4 regions of the Chryseobacterium sp. JV274 genome follow, and region 1 is predicted to be linked to each of the others. Evidence: riboswitches for the same ligand, from Rfam matches in the RefSeq annotation. Region 1 holds a riboswitch; each other region holds the start of a gene.
The links. Region 1 has a riboswitch for cobalamin ahead of CHRYMOREF3P_RS08460 (TonB-dependent receptor plug domain-containing protein). Riboswitches for the same ligand answer to the same signal wherever they lie in the genome.
Positions count from the first base shown of each region.

Region 2: linked by a shared signal. The riboswitch ahead of metE (5-methyltetrahydropteroyltriglutamate--homocysteine S-methyltransferase) and the one ahead of CHRYMOREF3P_RS08460 (TonB-dependent receptor plug domain-containing protein) in region 1 are both predicted to bind cobalamin.
Region 3: linked by a shared signal. The riboswitch ahead of CHRYMOREF3P_RS07810 (acyl-CoA thioesterase) and the one ahead of CHRYMOREF3P_RS08460 (TonB-dependent receptor plug domain-containing protein) in region 1 are both predicted to bind cobalamin.
Region 4: linked by a shared signal. The riboswitch ahead of CHRYMOREF3P_RS15960 (TonB-dependent receptor plug domain-containing protein) and the one ahead of CHRYMOREF3P_RS08460 (TonB-dependent receptor plug domain-containing protein) in region 1 are both predicted to bind cobalamin.

Region 1 is NZ_LR824569.1:1,819,903-1,824,947, reverse strand. Features, by position in the region: gene CHRYMOREF3P_RS08465 (T9SS type A sorting domain-containing protein) at 1-993, shown strand, start outside; cobalamin riboswitch at 1,120-1,297, shown strand; gene CHRYMOREF3P_RS08460 (TonB-dependent receptor plug domain-containing protein) at 1,329-3,155, shown strand; gene CHRYMOREF3P_RS08455 (YncE family protein) at 3,176-4,231, shown strand; gene CHRYMOREF3P_RS08450 (CCA tRNA nucleotidyltransferase) at 4,394-5,045, opposite strand, start outside.
Region 2 is NZ_LR824569.1:5,139,871-5,144,915, reverse strand. Features, by position in the region: gene CHRYMOREF3P_RS23690 (hypothetical protein) at 1-282, opposite strand, end outside; gene metE (5-methyltetrahydropteroyltriglutamate--homocysteine S-methyltransferase) at 477-2,780, opposite strand; cobalamin riboswitch at 2,954-3,140, opposite strand; gene CHRYMOREF3P_RS23680 (Lrp/AsnC family transcriptional regulator) at 3,336-3,797, shown strand; gene CHRYMOREF3P_RS23675 (enoyl-CoA hydratase/isomerase family protein) at 3,882-4,664, opposite strand; gene mmsB (3-hydroxyisobutyrate dehydrogenase) at 4,732-5,045, opposite strand, start outside.
Region 3 is NZ_LR824569.1:1,677,955-1,682,999, forward strand. Features, by position in the region: gene CHRYMOREF3P_RS07795 (hypothetical protein) at 1-273, shown strand, start outside; gene CHRYMOREF3P_RS07800 (GEVED domain-containing protein) at 327-1,418, opposite strand; gene CHRYMOREF3P_RS07805 (hypothetical protein) at 1,678-2,478, shown strand; cobalamin riboswitch at 2,512-2,692, shown strand; gene CHRYMOREF3P_RS07810 (acyl-CoA thioesterase) at 2,811-3,194, shown strand; gene CHRYMOREF3P_RS07815 (HD domain-containing protein) at 3,252-3,842, opposite strand; gene CHRYMOREF3P_RS07820 (XAC2610-related protein) at 3,844-4,542, opposite strand.
Region 4 is NZ_LR824569.1:3,467,173-3,472,217, reverse strand. Features, by position in the region: gene CHRYMOREF3P_RS15965 (YncE family protein) at 1-918, opposite strand, end outside; gene CHRYMOREF3P_RS15960 (TonB-dependent receptor plug domain-containing protein) at 915-2,945, opposite strand; cobalamin riboswitch at 3,054-3,239, opposite strand; gene CHRYMOREF3P_RS15955 (transporter) at 3,330-4,277, opposite strand; gene CHRYMOREF3P_RS15950 (cytochrome-c peroxidase) at 4,290-5,045, opposite strand, start outside.

The sequences.
Region 1 (5,045 bases):
GATGTAGCTACTTCCACATGGGTAAACAGAGGAGGGCTGGTTCCTACCGGTTGGGACGGCAGTGTAAGTTCTACATGGGGAATGTCACCTAACGGAAATACTATTGTAGGGTTAGGATTTCTTACTGCTGCGAACGCACATGCTGTGAAATGGGATGACGTAAACGGAATGGTTGACCTGGGAAGTATAGTTTCCGGACGCAGTTCCAGGGCAAATGCAATCAATGCGGCAGGAACAGTGATTGTAGGGTGGCAGGATGAGCCAACCGGAACAAGAAGCGGTGCAAAATGGCAGGATGGAGTAGAAAGTTTTATTACAGATAATAACGGGAATAATGTAGGAGAAGCAGGCGGAATTTCGGCTGATGGAAATACCATTATAGGATCTGCAAATCCTAATCCTTATGTTTGGAATGCTACAAGCGGACTGACTTATATAACACATCCTAATGCTTCGTTCAATTTCAAAGGAGGAGCTACAGGAATTTCAGCTGATGGAACACGAGTTATTGGTTTTTACAGAGCATTTGGAGCACCTCCAATGTCGGGAGAAGGTTTTATCTGGACTGCATCTGCCGGAAGAATTAATCTGAATGATTATGCAGTATCCTTAGGAATTGCAACGAATGGAGTAACGATGGGACTTCCTCTGGCGATTTCACAAGACGGAAAGAAAATTGCCGGATCAGGGACGAATGCTTCAGGTCAAATAGTTGCTTTTTATCTGGATACTTCTGAATTCTTATCAGTAAATGATACCGTGAAAGAGAAAAATAGTGTTGGCATTTATCCTAATCCTGTAACTGATGTGCTTTATTTTAAAGGAACAGGAAAAATAGAAAAAGCAGAAATCTATAATATGGTTGGGCAAAGGGTGAAATCATTCAATACTGTGGAAGGACAAATTGATGTTTCATCTTTATCAAAAGGAGATTATATTCTGCAATACTCTGTGAAAGGAGAAAAACAAGCTTATAAATTCATTAAAAAATAACATATATAAATAGTAAAGTAGTGGGATGATGGCCGTTTTCAATTTTGAAAGCGGCTGTTTTTTATTTGCAAAAGTCTGAAATTTTTGATGTAAAAGCCGGTTTTTTGGCAAATACATATAAAAAACTATCTTTGCAAAAATTTTGGTTTCCAGTATTTTGGAATGAAAAGGGAATTGGGTGTAACTCCCATACTGTCCCCGCAACTGTAAATCGCAATAAAAGTTTCTGCAAACAACCACTGTCTAAAACGGGAAGGAGCAGAATGCGAAAGTCAGGAGACCTGCCAACATTATAATCAAAAAACATATTGCTTTCGGAGGAAAAGTAAAAAAGTATGGATATAAAAAGATCTTTAGTACTGCTTTTTTCATCTTATGGCTGTTTTCTTTTTGGACAAGAGAAAACCATAGACACTATTTATGTCTTCGACAACCAGATGAATAGGGTGAAACTTTTTCATCCCGTAAAAATAATTTCGGCAGAAGAGGCCGAGAAAAACTCCAGTAATCTTTCAGAGCTCCTGAGATTTCAGTCACAGGTTTTTATCAAAGAAAATGGCCGAGGGGCTGTTTCTTCACCATCTTTCCGGGGTACTACCGCTCAGCAGACTGCATTTGTATGGAATGGGATTAATATCAACTCCAGTTTTTTAGGACAGGGAGATATCAATAATATTGCTTTGTTTGGCTATGATCAGATCGGTATAAAAGCCGGCGGTGGAAGTGTAGTCTATGGAAGTGGTGCCATTGGGGGAAGTATTCACCTGAATAATACCCTTGATTTTAATAAAGGTTTCCATGGTTCTTTATTTTCTGAGGTGGCTTCCTTTAATACCTATAATAATTTTGTAAAAGGTTCTTACAGCAATGATAAGTTCAGTTTTAAAGCTTCCGGAAATTATTCTGTAAGTGAAAACAATTATGAGGTAAGCGATCTGAATTACATCAACAGAAATGGAAATTACTATAATACCACATTCAATGCAGGTGCATCCTATAAAATAACCAACGATCATAAAATTTCGTGGCAAAGCCAGTTTTTCGATTCTTCACAGCATTATCCTGTGTATGAAGAAACGGGAACAAAAACAAAATATAAAACTCAAAGTATAAGAAGCCTTCTTTCCTGGGACTGGAATAAAACTAAGTTCAGCAACTCTTTTAAAGCGGCCTATACAGAAGAAAACTTTCAGTATTTCGGTTCGTTAAACCAGCCTAAATCAAGTGGGGGAACAGGGAAAAACTATATCTTTAAAAATGATTTCAATTATTTTCTGAATTCTAAGTGGAATTTTAATCTTATCGGAGAATTTCAGATCAATAAAGGTGAAGGATATCAGAGCGGAATATCCAGTGTCAGTAGAAATATTGGCTCTGTTTCCGGGTTGCTGAGGTATTTTGCTACTAAAGACCTGCGTTTTGAGGGTGGATTTAAGAAAGATTTTGTGGAAGATGTGAAGTCTCCGTTTATGTATTCATTCTCTGGAAAATGGAGTGCCGCAAAATGGTATGATGTAAGCGTTAACGTGTCAAAAAACTTCAGATATCCGTCATTTAATGATATTTATTATGAGCCGGGAGGAAATAAAGATCTGAGACCGGAAACGTCTACCCAGTTTGATATGGTGAATGAGTTCAAAGTAGGAGATTTCAGACTTACTTTGTCTCCTTATTATATGAACATTACAGATCTTATTGTATGGCTGCCTACTGCTTTGGGGTATTGGCAGGCATTTAATGTCAATAAATCTGAATCTTACGGATTGGAATCTCAATTGTCTTTCAGCAAACAATTGGGAAATCATAAAATCCGGGCTAATGCCGGATACTATTATGCAAAATCTATTGATAAGGAAACTAAAATGCAAAGACCTTATGTTCCCATGCACAGAGGAATGGCCAATGTAGATTATGAATACGGTTTCTTTAAGTTTTTCGCACAGGGACTGGTGAATGGCGTTACTTACACTACAAGTGATGAAAAAAGATCAGAAGCAATAGATCCTTATTTTCTTTTAAATATGGGAGTTTCAGCAACACTGGCAAAAAAGTATACTTTAGGATTTAAAGTGAATAATCTAACGAATACTTATTATAAAACGGTTTCTTTTTATCCTTTACCGAAAAGAAACTATAGTGTGTATGCGGCAATAAATTTTTAAAAAATTAAATTGAATAAATTATGAGAATAACTAAACTTTTAACTGTATTATTTGCAGTGGTTTTATTGTTTAACATGTCTTCATGTACAAGTGACTCTGCAGAGTTTGAAATGTCTCCGATCACTTACCAGAACGGATATTTTATCTCTAATGAAGGTAACTTCAACAGCCAGGGGGCTAAAGTAACATTTCTTACAAGAGATTTAAGCCTGAAGCAGGACGATGTATATGGTTATAACAATAGTAAAGAAATCTTAGGTGACGTTCTTCAGACCATTGGTCTTGACGGAAATAAGGCTTATCTTGTGATAAACAACTCGAACAAAATTGTTGTAGTAGACCGTTATACATTTAAGAAATTAGCAGTCATTTCAGATCAGCTTGATAATCCAAGAGGAATTACTTTTGCGAATGGATTTATTTATGTTGCCAACACCAATTTCATTGCTCATACTCAAAGTGTAACTAAATATAAAGCTTCTGATTATTCATTTGTAAGTAAAATCAACATGGCTGATGTTTCTGATAAAACAGTAGAAGCAGGAGGAAATGTTTTCGTACAGAATGCTTCATCAGGATTTGGAAATAAGATTACGTATATCAATACTTCCAACGATAGCAAAACTGAAATTTCCATTCCGAATGGTCAGATTGGAAACACTGTATCTTACAAATCCAATGTTTACACAATTTCTTCAACAGCTACAGATTCTTATATCTACAAGATTACGAGCGCAGGAATTATAACACCGGTAATTACTTTGACAGGAATTCCAAATGCTACAAATCTTCAGATTGATAACGATAAGTTCTATTTCAGCTCTGTCAATAAAGTATATACAACAAGCTTAGCTACACCAACAGTTCCTGCAAGTCCGTTATTAACAGCAGCGGATGGTGGACCTTATTATACGCTTTATGGATTTAATGTTATTGATGGAAGAATCTTTGCATCAGACGTTAAGAAGTTTACAGAAGAAAGTGAAATGGTAATATATTCAGCAGCTACAGGGAGCAAGATGGGATCCATTAAAACTGGAGGTCTTGGTGCTAACGGTACTTACCTGAATCCATAATACTTCACAGTATATAAAAAAATAATTTTTTATTTTTTCATCATTTGTGTTTTTTTCCGGCCGGTTTCTTTTGAAACCGGCCGGCTTTGTTTTCCTTGTGAAAATAAAAAAACCGGCGGGATGGAACATCCCGCCGGGCTTTTATATTAGCTATAGATTGAATTAGATTGTTAATCCCAGTTTTTCCGCTTCAGCAATCACAAATTTTGTGGCTTCCTCTTTTTCATTGGGAATTTCACCTTCCAGAATGGCTTCTTTTACTTTCTCTTTCAAAATACCAATTTCACGGCCTGGCTTAAGATTAAACATTTGCATAATCTCTTCACCAGTAATAGGCGGCTGGAAGTTTCTTACCTGATCTTTTTCTTCCACTTCTTTGATCTTCACCGCTACATATTCAAAGTTTCTTTTGAACTTTTCCTGTTTCTTGGAGTTTTTAGTTGTAATGTCAGCTTTACAAAGGGTAAAAAGATCTTCAAGGTTTTCACCGGCATCAAATAAAAGTCTTCTCAATGCAGCATCTGAAGCATCATCAGTGATCAGGGCAATAGGTCGCGATGAAAGTTTTACCATTTTCTGAACATATTTCATATCACTTCCCAAAGGTAATTTCAATCTCTGGAAAAGGTTTTTAACCATTTTTGAACCTAAAAACTCATGTCCATGAAAAGTCCATCCTGTTCCTTCTACAAACTTTTTTGTAGGAGCTTTACCAATATCATGGAGTAAGGCAGACCAACGAAGCCAAAGATTATCTGTATTCACAGAAATATTATCTACAACTTCTAAAGTATGGTAAAAGTTATCTTTGTGG
Region 2 (5,045 bases), 3.3 Mb from region 1:
CAGGATTCCCTGATGATTGATCAGCAGACCACTGATTTTCTCATCCTGATTTCTGATCATTTGATAAGCCAGCCACCCTGCCAGCAGGCCAGTAATCAAAAAGAATAAAAAGAAGATCATGTCAGATGCGGTATCTGTAGAAGTATGTGAAACAGCATCAATAAAAAATCCCAGTAAAACAACAGCAATGACCGCAAAAAGAATGACAATACTCCATCTTATTCTGGCTATGTATTCCGGGCTGTAGGTTTCTGATCTCATTTCAGAAAATGATTCTTTCATATTTAAGGTTATCAGTTTTTCAATGTATTTTTAAGACTCATATCTGTCAAAATACATCGGGCAGCAAAAATACTATATAAAAATGAATAGAATATTAAATGATCACCCTATTTTTATCCTTTTAAAATAACAGATCGTGCTATGAAAATCATAACACGATCTGAATTGTTGAATATAATTATTTTAAAGTTTTTTTAAAGTGCATATTCTACGGAGGCTTCTTTAGCCGCGGCCACCATTGCAATCAAAGCTTTTTCTGTTTCTTCCCAGTGTCTTGTTTTCAGTCCGCAGTCCGGATTTACCCAAAGCTGATTGGCAGGAATTACGTTTTGAGCTTTTCTCAACAGTTCAATCATTTCTTCTTTTGACGGAACCCTTGGGGAATGGATATCGTATACTCCGGGACCAATTTCATTCGGATATCTGAAATCTGCAAAAGCATTCAGCAGTTCCATCTGAGAACGGGAACATTCTATGGTAATCACATCTGCATCCATATCAGCAATATTTTCAATAATATCATTGAATTCCGAATAGCACATATGGGTATGAATCTGTGTAGCATCTTCCACTCCGCTTGCTGAAATTCTGAAAGCTTCTACGGCCCATTTCAGATAGTTCTGCCAGTCTGTCTTTCTTAACGGAAGCCCTTCTCTTATCGCAGGCTCATCAATCTGAATAATTCTGATTCCTGCTTTTTCAAGATCCGCAACCTCATCACGGATAGCCAGAGCAATTTGCTTACACGTCTCTGAACGGGGCTGATCATCACGTACAAAAGACCATTGTAAGATCGTAACAGGACCTGTGAGCATTCCTTTTACCCATTTTTCAGTCTGGGATTGTGCATATTGGGACCAATATACCGTCATTGGTGTCGGGCGGGAAACATCACCGAAGATCACAGGAGGCTTTACACAACGGCTTCCGTAGCTTTGTACCCAGCCATTTTTTGTAAATACAAAACCTTCCAGCTGCTCTCCGAAATATTCCACCATATCATTACGTTCAAATTCCCCGTGAACCAATACATCTATCCCTATTTCTTCCTGCCAGTTAATCGTTCTCTGGGTCTCTTCTTTCAGTAAGGTATCATACTGCTCTGCCGTCAGCTCTCCTTTTTTGAATTTTGCTCTCCAGCTTCTTACCTCAGTGGTCTGCGGGAATGACCCAATGGTTGTTGTTGGGAATAAAGGAAGCTGCAGTACTTTCTGTTGTTCTTCTTTACGGATTTTGAAAGTATTTATCCTTTGAGCATCTTTTTCAGTAACCGCATTTGCTCTTTGCTTCACGTCATCATTATGAATAAGAGAAGATGTTCTTCTGCTTGCAATTGCTTTTTTATTATCTTCAAAAGCGGCAAGAATCTGTTTATTCTCTGTTCCGGATGCCAGTTCTTTAAGCGTTACCACTTCTGCCACTTTTTGTTTGGCAAAAGCCAGCCAGTTTTTAATTTCCGGATTAAGTGTGGTTTCAAAATCCAGATCACAAGGTGAATGAAGTAATGAAGAGGAAGGAGCAATTAAAACCCTTTCAGATCCTAATTTCTCAACTGCTTTTTGAATGAAAGACAAAGACTTTTCATAATCATTTTTCCAGATATTTCTTCCGTCAACCACACCCAATGAAAGGCCTAAGCTTTCCGGAATGACATTCAGAATATCATCTAACTGTTCAGGGTTTCTAACCAAATCAATGTGTAAAGTATTCACAGGAAGTGATACCGCAAGTGATCCATTATCTTTTAATCCGTCAAAATAAGTGGCAATAATAAATTTCAGTTTCGGAAAGCGTTTTCTTATTTCGGTATAAATAAAATGATATGTTTCTTTTGCTTTCTCCGTTAAATCCAATGCCAGAAAAGGTTCATCAAACTGAATCCATTCTGCACCCTGCTCCTGAAGTTTTGTTAAAATCTCTGTATATACGGAAAGAAGGTTTCCAGCGAGATCCAGTTTATCAAATCCTTCTTCTTTCTCTTTTCCTAACAACAGATAAGAAACTAGTCCGATAATGACCGGTTTTGCATTGATTCCTGCCTGCTTTGCTCCTGCAAATTCATTGAAAATTTTATCTGAACTCAGTTTAAACTGTTGATTTTTATAAAACTCGGGAACGATATAGTGATAATTGGTATCAAACCATTTTGTCATTTCCATCGCTGTGATATCCAGTCCTTCTTTCTGATATCCTCTTGCCATGGCAAAATAAAGATCCAGCTCAGAATTGTTTTTTTTAAGCACTACTTCATGATAACGTGTGGGAATTGCCCCTACCACAAGACTCATATCCAATACCTGATCATAATATGAAAAATCATTACAGGGAATAAGGTCTATACCGGCTTCTTTCTGAATGTTCCAGTTTTGGTTACAGATATTTCTGCCCGTATTCAGAAGTTCTTCCAAAAGGATTTTACCTGACCAATATTGCTCGCAGGCTTTTTTGAGTTCTCTTTTGCTACCAATACGCGGATAGCCCAGAATGTGAGTTTGCATTTTTTTTACTTTTTAATTAAACTTAATGGTAAAGTCTTTTAAAAATGCTTCGTAATGTTTTAACGGATAAAAATTTCAGGATCATGATATAACAAACAATACAATTCCCTTACAGAGAAAGTGTATAAATCCGATATATCATCTGTATGACCCAAAGCTTCAGACCGCGAAAGCATCGTCAATTCAGTAAAGGCAGGTCTCCTGACTTGTAACAGTTTCCATCATCCTTCCCGCTTTTGGCAGTGGATATATAAGGACAGAAACCTTTGGTATGTTACTTACAGTTGCGCGACAGCTCGTGATTCTCACACGATTCCCTATTAATCTACGTTACGTAAAACCTTTCCTGTTTGATGAAGTATCTCTAAAGAACTGTACTTTTACCTGTAATGATAGTCATCAGTAAAAGTTTTTAATCTTGTGTAAAATTAACAATACAGAATAAACACACAATAAAAGCTAATTAATTAAGCAAAATAAACTTTAAAAAACACAGTAAAAAGCATATAATTCTTTACATTTGACTGTTTTTATAATCTAAAAGAATAATATTCTGTGGAACAACTCGATGATAAGGATGTACAGCTGCTGAGGCTGCTCCAGAAAAATGCAAAACTGACCGTTAAAGAGCTTGCTAAAGAAGTGAACCTCTCCACTTCACCTGTTTTTGAAAGAGTAAAAAGATTGGAACAGGAAGGGTTTGTGAAAAGATATGCCGCTGTTCTTGATGCTGAAAAACTCAACCGTGGGTTTACGGTTTTCTGTCAGATTAAGCTGAAAATTCACGACCGATCTGTAGGTTATGATTTTGTGAAAGAAATTTTAGAAATTGAAGAAGTTGCAGAATGCTACAATATTTCCGGAGATTTTGATTTTCTTCTGAAAGTTCAGGTACGGGATATGAAACATTACCAGGATTTTGTGTTTAATAAACTGGGATCTGTAGATTCTATAGGGAGCACTCACAGTACGTTTGTCATGGCTGAGGTGAAAAACAATCATGGAATCACCATATAATAAAAATGGAAAATTGAGAATTGAAAATGGAAAATGATACTTAACTTAAACCATGCTATTTTCAATTCTCTATCTTCCAATGTATTAATTTCCTTTAAAGTCCGGGGTTCTTTTTTCTATAAATGCCCCGATACCTTCATGGTGGTCTTCTGTTGTAAACAACTCTCCGAATAATGCAGCTTCCTGTTTTAACCCATCCGTAATGTGCAGTTCAAATCCTGTATTTAAAGACTGTTTTGCTTTTGCCACAGCTACAGGTCCTCTTGCGGCAATTGTTTCTGCCAGTTTTTGAGCTTCGTTGAGTAATTCTTCGGGCGCAAAAACATGATTGACAAAACCAAAATCTTTACAAGCTTCTGCGGAATAAAATTCTCCGGAGAAAACCATTTCCCTTGCTTTGTATAATCCGATAGCTCTTGGCAGACGCTGGGTTCCGCCAAAACAAGGCAATAATCCTAATGTCACTTCAGGGAGTCCAAATTTTGCTTTCCCGCTAGCCAGGATAATATCACAGGATAATGCCAGTTCACACCCTCCTCCCAATGCAAAACCGTTCACAGCAGCTATCACAGCAAACGGAAGTTCTTCAATAGCATTAAAAGCAGTTTGTGCAGCAATAGAAAAAGTCTCTGCTTCTGCGGGAGTCATTTGCTGCATGGCTTTAATGTCAGCCCCTGCAACAAAAGCTTTTTCCCCGGAACCGGTAATAATTAATACTCTGATATTTTTATCTGATCTTATCTTGCTGGCAAATGATTTCAGTTCCTGTAAAACCTGTTCATTCAAGGAGTTTAATGCCTGCGGACGGTTTATCGTCAGCGTTCCGACAGGTCCGTTTTGTTGATATAATAATGTTTCGAAAGTCATTTTTTTAATTGATAGTTGATAATTATTAAAAAGTAATCATAGACAGTATTTACCTTCTATTCAATTTTTAAAGGTCTCTGTTTAGAAATTGAATAATACTTGAAAAGTCTGTTTTTCCATTTCCGGATTCGCTCCACATTCTGTACAAATTCAATGCGGTATTGCCAAGAGGTGTAGATGTTTTGGTTTCCAAACCCGCTTCTGCAGCAAGGCCCAGATCTTTTGTCATCAGGTCTACGGCAAAACCACCAGAATAATTACGGGAAGCCGGAGCATTTTCCATTACTCCCGGATAGGGATTATAAACATCCAAGGACCAGTTTTTCCCGGAACTCTTCTGCATAATCTCACTTAAAACCTGAGGATTAAGACCATGTTTCA
Region 3 (5,045 bases), 140 kb from region 1:
TATCTGTATCATATTATTCTTTCTATTATAGGACTCGCCTCTTTACTTATTTTTTATCTGACATTTCAATCTAATATGGAAGGATTTGGAAATAATAAAATAGCGATGGGATTTGGAAGTGATATTTCGATCAGCTATGGTTTCGGGACTGCGTTTTATCTATGTTCCGTTTTATATCTTTTCGTTCTTTTATTCTATGGGATCTTTTCTTACTTTCTGAAAAATAATCCCCAAGCCATTTATGGTTCTACACAACAAAATACAAAATCTTAAAAACTATATTGCAGATAAAAAAAGAGTGTTTTTTCAAACACTCTTTTTTCATTTTATTTCTTAATGAATTTTAGTCGGGTTACTCTTTCTCTGTCTTTCAGCTGGATGAAATAAACACCTTTTGAAAGGTGATGAAGGCTCACTTTATGATCTGAAACTTTACCTTCTCCTGTTTTTTGTCCCACAGCATTATAAATTTCAAAATTTGCTGCTTCTGAAGTGCCGGAAATATTTAAAATATCAGATGCCGGATTAGGATAAATTTCAGGCTGTACAGATTTTACTGATTCTCCAACGCCTAGTGTGAGATTTATAATATCTACCCCATAATCTTCAACCTCGCCATAGGTGAATGTCCCACAAGCATCTGTAGGTGTAGTTTGACTTGAAACCACTCGCATTACAGTACCACACGTTGTCAGTGTTGCAAAACTTGGAATATTAAATACAGACACAGCCGGAGCTGCCTGAGTAACATTATTGGCAACCATTACTCTTTCACTGGATTCAAAAATGCCGTTAGCATTGAGATCTATCCATGCAGTTACCGTTGTTGTACCTGGAGTTCCGGTCCAGCTATTACTTACCGAAAGTTTATTGCCCACACTTCCTACAAAAAACTTTATTCTACGGCTTACATCGCTTCTGTAATCTGTATAGTTGGATGAGCCGGAGTTGCTGACCATGGGAGCCGTAACCCCTGTGGAGTTTACTGTCACATTGGAAATATGCATCATGCTGGTATCTGTAGAAGCGCTTGCACAGTAATTGATGACTGTTGTAAAAAATATAGGAGTGGACCATGTTCCCGTTATCGTGTTACATATTTTTGCAACTTGTACTTCATAAATTGTACAGGGCTCTAACATACCAATAGTAAACACATTTTGCCCAGACAATCCCGTTGCTATCATCCAGGTGGTACTGCCAGCTTTCCGGTATCTTACATAATTGTTCGGAGTATTTGGGTCGGCAGTCCAGGTAACCGTTGCGGAAGTAAGGCTAACATTTGATACCACAACATCTGTTGGAGCATTTGTATCACAATAAAATAAAGATTTTGATCCTGCTTCTATCTTGTTTTCTGCCTGAAAGCTTGAAATACCCAAAATAAAAGAGAATACATAAAGTAGTCTTTTTGTCATGTTTATTAGTTTTTAAATTCTCCTGAAAAATAGAGCATTTTTTGAAATAATTCTTATAAATATTTCATTTATTGTTATATTTTATCAATACATTTTAAATTACAAGCCAAAAATCACACCTATTATACAAAATAATCCCATAAGATATCTGCATTTTTAATCCATCTGAAACAAATACAAGATTTTAAAGAACTGCAATGGTATAAATTATCTCCTGAAAAGCATTTAATTTATATATTTGGGGGATCAAAAAATTTTCATGATGACTTTCATAAACAAAGCATTCTATTTATCCGCTTTCAGTATTTTATCTATAGCCTTTGTAAAAGGGCAGAATAAAGTTCCTTTCGGAGTTGTAAAAGCTGAAGAAGGATATGCCAATGTACGGGTTCATAAAGACAATTACAGAAAAATTGTAGATAAGATCCGTATGCGTAAAGGAGATGTATTTGTTTATGTAAAACCTGCTCCCGGAGAAACAGAGTGGATCTGGATCAAATATCCTGAAAAACAGGATGAAGACAAACCATTTGTACGTTATGAAACACTGGACAAAGAAGGAATGGTCAATAAAGAACGTATTGCTTATATAGACCAGCTTCCGGCCTATACTCCCTCCAGGTCCAAAAACGGAAAATCACTTATTTTCACAGATAATTCTGATCCAAAAGTTCCTACTGCCCAAAGAAGCAAAGTTGTGATTGATATCTACCCTTCCAATGCCGGCTACCGTAAAAAGGAAAAAGATGCGGAAGGAAAACTTCTTACCATTGATAAAGTAAAACCTTGGGGAATCGGAAATGATCTTCCTGAAGGAATGACTGAGATCAAATCAATCAGAGTACAACAACCCGGAAGAGGTTCTGTCTTTGTAAGAGAAGCCATCAAAAACATGTTCCAGCCTACTATGGATTTTGAGAATATTGGCGTAACCTCCCTTGACACCGATAATATTTTCTTATACATGATAAACGGTTCAGGAGAAAACAGATACACCACGCTGTGGACCATCAAGAAAGGAAGAGTAATCAGCCAGATTATTTACCATAATCCGGAATAAATTCATTATTTTTGCACTCGAAAAGTTTTACGCTTATTCATCACAGGAATTGGTTCTGCATCACTGCAGATTAAAAGGGAACCGTGTGAAAATCACGGACTGTCGCGCAACTGTAAGTAACTGAAATCTTTATCAAAGATCCACTGTGCGAGGCATGGGAAGGAGATAAAAGATGTTACAAGTCAGGAGACCTGCCTATTTCTTTAAACAAATAACTTTCGCGATTTGAAGTTGTATTGATCTGATGGATTGTTTCAGGGGGTTCTTTAAGTTCCTGTCATTATTCTGTTGTTTTAATATCGTTTTCATTTCGCTTTAATTAATAATGATATATGACTACAGAAGAAAGAATTGAAGCATCCGAAACCAGAATCTTTAAAGCGGTTTTCCCTAACACAACCAATCATTACGATACCCTTTTTGGTGGTACGGCCATGCAGCTGATGGACGAAGTAGCTTTTATTACAGCCACACGATTTGCCAGAAAAAGAGTGGTAACAGTGAGCAGTGACAAGATCGATTTCAAGAAACCTATTCCAGCCGGAACTATTGTTGAACTGATTGGCAAAGTTTCATACGTAGGAAAAACAAGTATGAAAGTAAATGTTGAGATCTATACCGAGCAGATGTATTCCTATGAAAGAGAAAAAGCCATTGTAGGTGATTTTACTTTTGTAGCGATTGACGAATTCAAGAAACCAATTCAGATACTATAAATGATAAATTTTCGGGCGGCCAAAGGCCGCCCGAAAATTATTCTATTTTCAATAAATTTATTTCACAACTTTTTCAGTTTCCAGGCTTCTGCTCAGCAGCAGTTCAAAGGCTTCTCCCATTTCATCCGATGCTCTGCTGATAGCATTTTCAAGCATATTCCGGATTTGTTTTTCTGTTACTCCGGCTTCCGTCCAGCTTTTTCCTGAAGTATGAGAATTTAAGATAAATGGCATAATTCTGTCGATTCCACAGGCAAAAATAGCATCCGGTGTTTTCTCATCTTCAAACTCAAGCCATAGATTGAAGAACTCTGTACGCAAAGGCTCATCCAGGATACCGAAAATCTTTTGTGCAGATGCTTTCTCTCTGTCAAACTTCCCTACCATTGCTTTTTCATCAAAAATAAAGGTATCCCCAGCTTCTATCTCTACCAAATCGTGAATGGAAAGCATTCTTATCACTCTCAACAGATCAATATCTGCACGGTTTTTAGCATATGGATAAAGAATCTGAGCCAGAATGATGATCTGCCATGAATGTTCCGCAGTATTCTCTCTTCGGGAATCGTCAGCATTATAATTTCTTCGCTGTACATTTTTCAAGGCATCCACTGCCAGGATAAAATCAATCTCTTTCTGAATTTTCATCTTACTTTTCTCTATTATATTGTTCTGAAGGGTACACCTTTGTTTTGGTTACCCACTTATTATTGATCTTTTCTTTAGTGATCACTTTTACGCGGCCTTCTACCGTCATATCTTCTTCTTTTTCAAAGACTTTATCAAGTCCTTTATTGGGAACAACAGCATATTCAGTGGTAAAAATATCACAACAGCCAGATTTTCCATAGGAGATCAGGCGCTTACGTTTCACATCCACATCAAAAATATCAAGAGCACTGGACGCAAGATCCGTAAGTTCTTTACTCTTCACAAATGCCATTCTTGTACTGTTGAATACATAAACGTCATAGGAAGCAGCGCTATAGTTTCCCATATTCCCGTTCCTTACCGCTATATCTTCAGTTCCGTCAAAATTAAAATCATTAATGATTACAGAGTTCTGTTTATTTGTCAGCTGGATCATTTTTCCCAGCCTGGGCTTTTCAGTCTGATCTGTTTCCAACACCAGATTATCCGATGCAAAAGTCTGTACCTTTGTATTTTTATGATCAAACAATTCTACAGTTCCTTTGCCGCTGCACCGGTCATCATAGCAATTTTCTACCTGGATGATTGCATCATAATTCTTTGATGCATTTTTAACCTCAAACTGATATTGTCCGAAACATGCAGGCCCCAGTAAAACAAAAGCCGGTAAATGTTTATACTTATTGAATAAATTCATGGTAATAGTAAGTGATTTAGGTGTTTTTTTCCTAACAAAAATACGAATCATAATACCGATCTCAAAATTCCGGCCTTATTATCTGTAAGGATCTGAAACATTTTAACAGCCTTTAAATAAAAGAGTGTTCAGTAATAAGAAGCTATTTCCCGCTATACGCTCATACTCCTCGCTCCGTACCTGAACCCAAGCCGCTGTGAGGTAACCGCTGCTATCGGGGCTATATCTTGGGTAATGAGCAATAATTAATGAATGATAACTTTTTTTCTCTTTATTTCTTTCATTTTCATTTAAAATTTAAACATTTTTTGATCAAATTCATTCTTATCAAAATTCATAGTAAAATTTATAAATCTGATTATCAAATATTTATACTATTTATTTTAAAAATTTCACTACTTTGTATTGCATAATACCATTTTATTTACATATCTTTGTAATGTAAAATCGAAATAGGTACAACTAGCTAGGTTCCGAACTTCGAAAATTATATAACTAATTAA
Region 4 (5,045 bases), 1.6 Mb from region 1:
TTGTTCTGTTTTTACATCAATGATCCCAAAGCTCTTCTTATAGCTGTGCGTGTTGTAATTGAATTCATTTCCGTAGAAATAGAGTTTATCATTAACGATTGTCATTTCACTCACTGCGAGGTGGAAATCTTTTTTAACAATTCCTGTTGCTGCATCTATAAGGTATAGGCTGGAAGGAACGTTATAATAATCTCCTCTTGAACTCACGTACAGATCACCGTAATTATCTTTTTTAATGTGGTGAAGATTAATCGCAACATTTAATTTTTGGATTTCAGTAAAAGTGTTCAGGTCTATTACAGAAACGGTATTGTCGTAATCAGGAGCTTTGTATCCTCCGGAATTGGCCACAAATAATTTATTCCCTACAATTTCCATTTCTTCCGGTTGATACCCTACTACCACTTCACGCTGGATGGAAAGAGAAACTGTATCAATTTCCACAATTTTTCCTTTGGGTGCTTTTGGATTAACCGCTACCGGACCTGCATAGCTGCTGGCATAAGCTTTCCCTCCTTTAAAGGTTAAATAACGGCAGTTCTGTAATGGAATAGAAGTAATACGTTTGGCTGTTTTGGCATCCAACACTTCAATCTTGTTGGAAACATTGACAACAATATACAGCTTGCTTCCGTAGATCTTAATATCATTTCCAACATCTCCCAGCTCTTTTACAACATTCGGATTAATCTCCGCGTAGATGTTCCTGTAATAGGTTCCTTTGGTATAATCAAAAAAGTCCAAGGTACATTTGTTGCTTCCCATATTTCCTTCATTCAGCATGTAGAAACCTTTGATTGCTGTATTTTCTGATGGAAGTCCCTCTACCACTTCCTGGCGGACAATAATATCATCCGTACGGCATGAACTAAGAAAAGCTAAGACAAGAAATAAAAAGTAAAAGTTTAGTTTTCTCATAAGGTAAAGTTTAGAATAAGTTTAAAGTTTCTGCCCGGCATCGGATAATTGATCACTACATCATAATATTGGTTGAAAATATTATTCATCTCAAGGCTTACTTTAAATTGATGATTCGCCCAGTTGAATTTTTTCTGAACAGACAGATCATGGGTATACCAAGGCTGTACATAATTGTATTGAATGTTGTCCTGGTTCACATCATACCTTTCTCCTACATACATCGCACTGTAATTGAAACTCCAGTCTTTATAGTCCGCCATCAGGGTGAAGGAGCCACTATGCCATGGTGTGTAAGGAATCTGATTTCGGTAGAATGTATCCTCCGGATCTGTCATATCTCTTGCACTTTGGTAAGTGTAGGAAAGCAAGGGTCTCAGTTTTACTTTTCCTAACTGCATTTCTGCCTGAACATTCACGTCAGCACCTATGATTTCAACCCGTCCAAGGTTCATCATCAGCCAGCGGAACATACTTCCGTTAGGGGCTGCAACAATCTTATCCTGTACTTTGTTGTAATAACCGTCTACTTTAGCATAAAAGGATGTAAAGAATCGGTTTTTATAATTCTTCTGATACGTAAATCCTACATCATACTGATTGGTAAATTCCGGCTTCAGGTAAGTATTTCCGATATTAGTGTAATACAGATCATTGAAGGTTGGCAGTCGGAAAATCCTTTTATAGAAAGCTCTTAAAGTAAGTTCAGGAATTATTTCAGGCTGGTAGCTCATAAATACAGCGGGGGTCCATTCTCTGCTGTCTCCGGGTCTTTTATTTTTTCTTACTTCTTCAAAAGTAAAAGTTCCTAAAAGGCTGCCCAGGATCTTGAATCTGTTCCACTGATACGTTGTTGCCAATGCAACCAATGTAGTGTAACGTGTAGGATAAGAAAAGTTATCCAGATTGGCATCCAGATTATTGTACTGAAAATCCCCGCTCAGACTGACATCCCAATTGGATGTGATAGAATAGATATTGGATGAGGAAAGATAGAGCTCTCGTTGGATATAGGTGTTATCGGTATGAATAATAGACTGTGAGCGAACAGTATCCATAAAATGAGTGTAATCGTAGGCAAACTTTGCTTTCAGCTGAGTTTCAAATCTGGGAAACAGTTTTTTCCGAAGATTGGCCTGCACGAAATAATTTTCATCAGAAAGTCTTGCTCCTCTTCCTCCAAAACGGCCATTCACAATAGGAGCCGGCATTCCACGGTCTGAAATATAACCATAGCCTCTTACATTCCAGCTTCCGTTATTTAAAGTTCCGTTTAACGAAGTTTCAAAACGTTTCGCTTTGATATCTGAGTCCTGCCTCTTTGCAATCGTATCATAAGCCTGCTGTCCATCAGGATATTTCTTGGCATACCGAAATCTGTAAATCCCATCACTTTGCAGAAATTCTCCACTGAAGCTGGCAGAAGTTCTGTCTGAAATTTTCTGTTCCAATCGGAATGACGGATTAAAAAGGTCTATGGAGGCACTTTTTGCTCTTATCACAAGATTGGTTTTCTTTATTCCTTTAAATACAGGCGTTTTAGGCTGTAAATAGATAGATCCCGAAGAACCGAAATCTTTTGCCGGCTGAAAAATCTCGCTTTTCTGCCCGTTATACAATGATATTTCTTCCAGATCATCCAAAGAATATCTTCCCAGATCTACCAGTCCGTTCTGTGCATTTCCCAGTTGAATTCCATCATAGAAAACGCCTACATGCTGACTTCCGAGGCTTCGGACATTAATGGTTTTCAATCCGCCAATCCCTCCATAGTCTTTGATCTGAACACCGGAAAAATACCGAAGAGCATCTGCTACAGAATGACTGTTCAGTCTTTCCAGCTGCTCGCCCTGCAGGGTTTGTGCCGGAAGAATTTCTTTGAAGTTTTTCTTGTAAAGGTTGATCCCTTTGATTGATTCTTCCTGAACACTGTCTTTTTTGGTTTGAGAAGACAAAAGATGAAATGTTAACACCAGTATTGTGAAAACAGCTTTATGAATTGCAGATATAGTTAATTTTGCCGCCATTAGCTCATTTAGGATAATGAAGACGCTAATGGATATAAGAATACAACGACAAAGCACAGCTGTCACTGCACAGAATCATTGATGTCCTAAGCTTTATTCCACGAAAGCGTCAAACGATTATTTTCTGGCAGGTCTTCTGACTTACTCCATTTTTGAAATCCTTCCCATTAAAAAACAGTGGATATATTCTTCAAAAATCTTGGTGCGGAGCTTACAGCAGCGGGTCTGTTCCGGATTTTCACCGGATTCCCTTTTAAGAGCTTTTTAGGGCTCACCAAATTTCGGCAAAGATAAAAAATTATTCCTAACCCCCAATTAAAATCATGATTCATAAACAATTAAAGCTCCCGAAGGAGCTTTAACATGATTAAAAAGGGGTTTTATTTAAATTCCGATATTCAGGAAAATACTAAATCTGGATTTTGCTTCAATATCACCACCAGCCAAATGGGTATACATAGGAAGCATGAGTTCACTTCCCAGGCTCAGTTTTTTATAAGAGGCTTCAAACCCAATCTTCCCATACAATGCACTTCCGGCTGTATTGGGCAGGGCTTCATCAAACTGCTTGTTCTGAGCATACACTTCTCCCTGCACTCCGGTTTTTACAGAAAAGATAGATTTTTCATTTCCTGCAACCTGATAAAATCCTGTTGCAGCGTAGTTCCACTGGTTTCCGAAATGGTAATTCTTCTTATTTTCCGTTTTGATTGTATAGTCTGTATTGACCAATACAGCTACTTTATTCTTTTGAAATTTATAATTCAAAGCCGCCTGATAATCCCAGCTTCCTGTTCCCAACTGAAAACTCGGATTGACTCCGGATGCTCCTTTTTCATCAAACTTTCCCAAAGGAATTTTCACGCCCAAACCTCCGCTCACGTGATGGAAATTATCTTTAGAGCTCATTAGCTGATAGATTCCCATCAGGTTCAGATCTCCGATTCCGTTGATTTTGATATCTCCCTGCATAGTCCTTTTTTCATGAAAATGAAATGGCAGACTTGCATATACACTTAGTTTTTTAGTCAATGGAATTTTTCCCCAAAGCTGTAAGGTATTAAAATACTGATCCTGTGTAAGATCTTTTACAAATAAATTTTCTTTTGCTTTGTAATGCTGTGCAAAATATTTGATTCCGATAAACTGTGGATTCAGCAAAGATTCAAAACCGGATGATCCGTTACCGGCCGCACAACCGCATGCATCACAGTCATCATCAAAATCGAATCTGCTAAAGGTATCCGGAGCGCTATAAACACTGTCTCTAATGGTATTTGCCTGATACTGATTAAACAGGATCAAACTTAGTATCAATATAATCTTCTTCATGTTTTCTATAAATTATTCTGCAAATTTTGGATTGGATATAAAACTTTTGTCGGACAATGTTTTCAGGAAAGCAATAATCGACTGTTTTTCCTGACTATTCATGGCTATTCCTGTATGACCATTCTTTTTCAGCTGAGGATCAAGATTCGCATTATCTTCCACCTGATCTGAATAGAAATTGAGTACAGCATCTAATGTGTAAAACCTTCCGTCATGCATATAAGGTGCTGTATATTCTACGTTTCTCAAACTTGGAACACGGAATTTCATCCAGTCTACCTGATTAAGAGTAACTCTGTAACGCCCTGCATCTTTGAACTCGGTGTTATAATACATTCCTGTATTACGGAAGCTTTCATCGGTAAATAATTCTCCGCTATGGCAAGAGGCACATTTCTGTCCGAACAAAGCCATTCCCTGAGATTCTGTAGAAGTAAACTGCTCTTTTCCCTGCCTGAACCTGTCATATTTTGAATCTGCAGAAATTAAAGAAGCCATAAACTGTGACAGTGCTTTTAGAATTCTTTCTCCGGTAATGGTTTCATCTCCGTACGCTTCCCTGAAAAGTTTTTTATATTTCTGATCATCTTTTATTTTTGAAATGGCTTCCGGTATAGAACTGTCCATCTCATTGACATCTGTAATAGGGCTTATCGGTTGTTCATTGAGGTTATGAATAACACCGTCCCACATATATCTTTTCAAAAAAGCCATATTCTGAATGGGTGGCGCATTTCTGATTCCTATTCTGTCATCCACACCATGGCT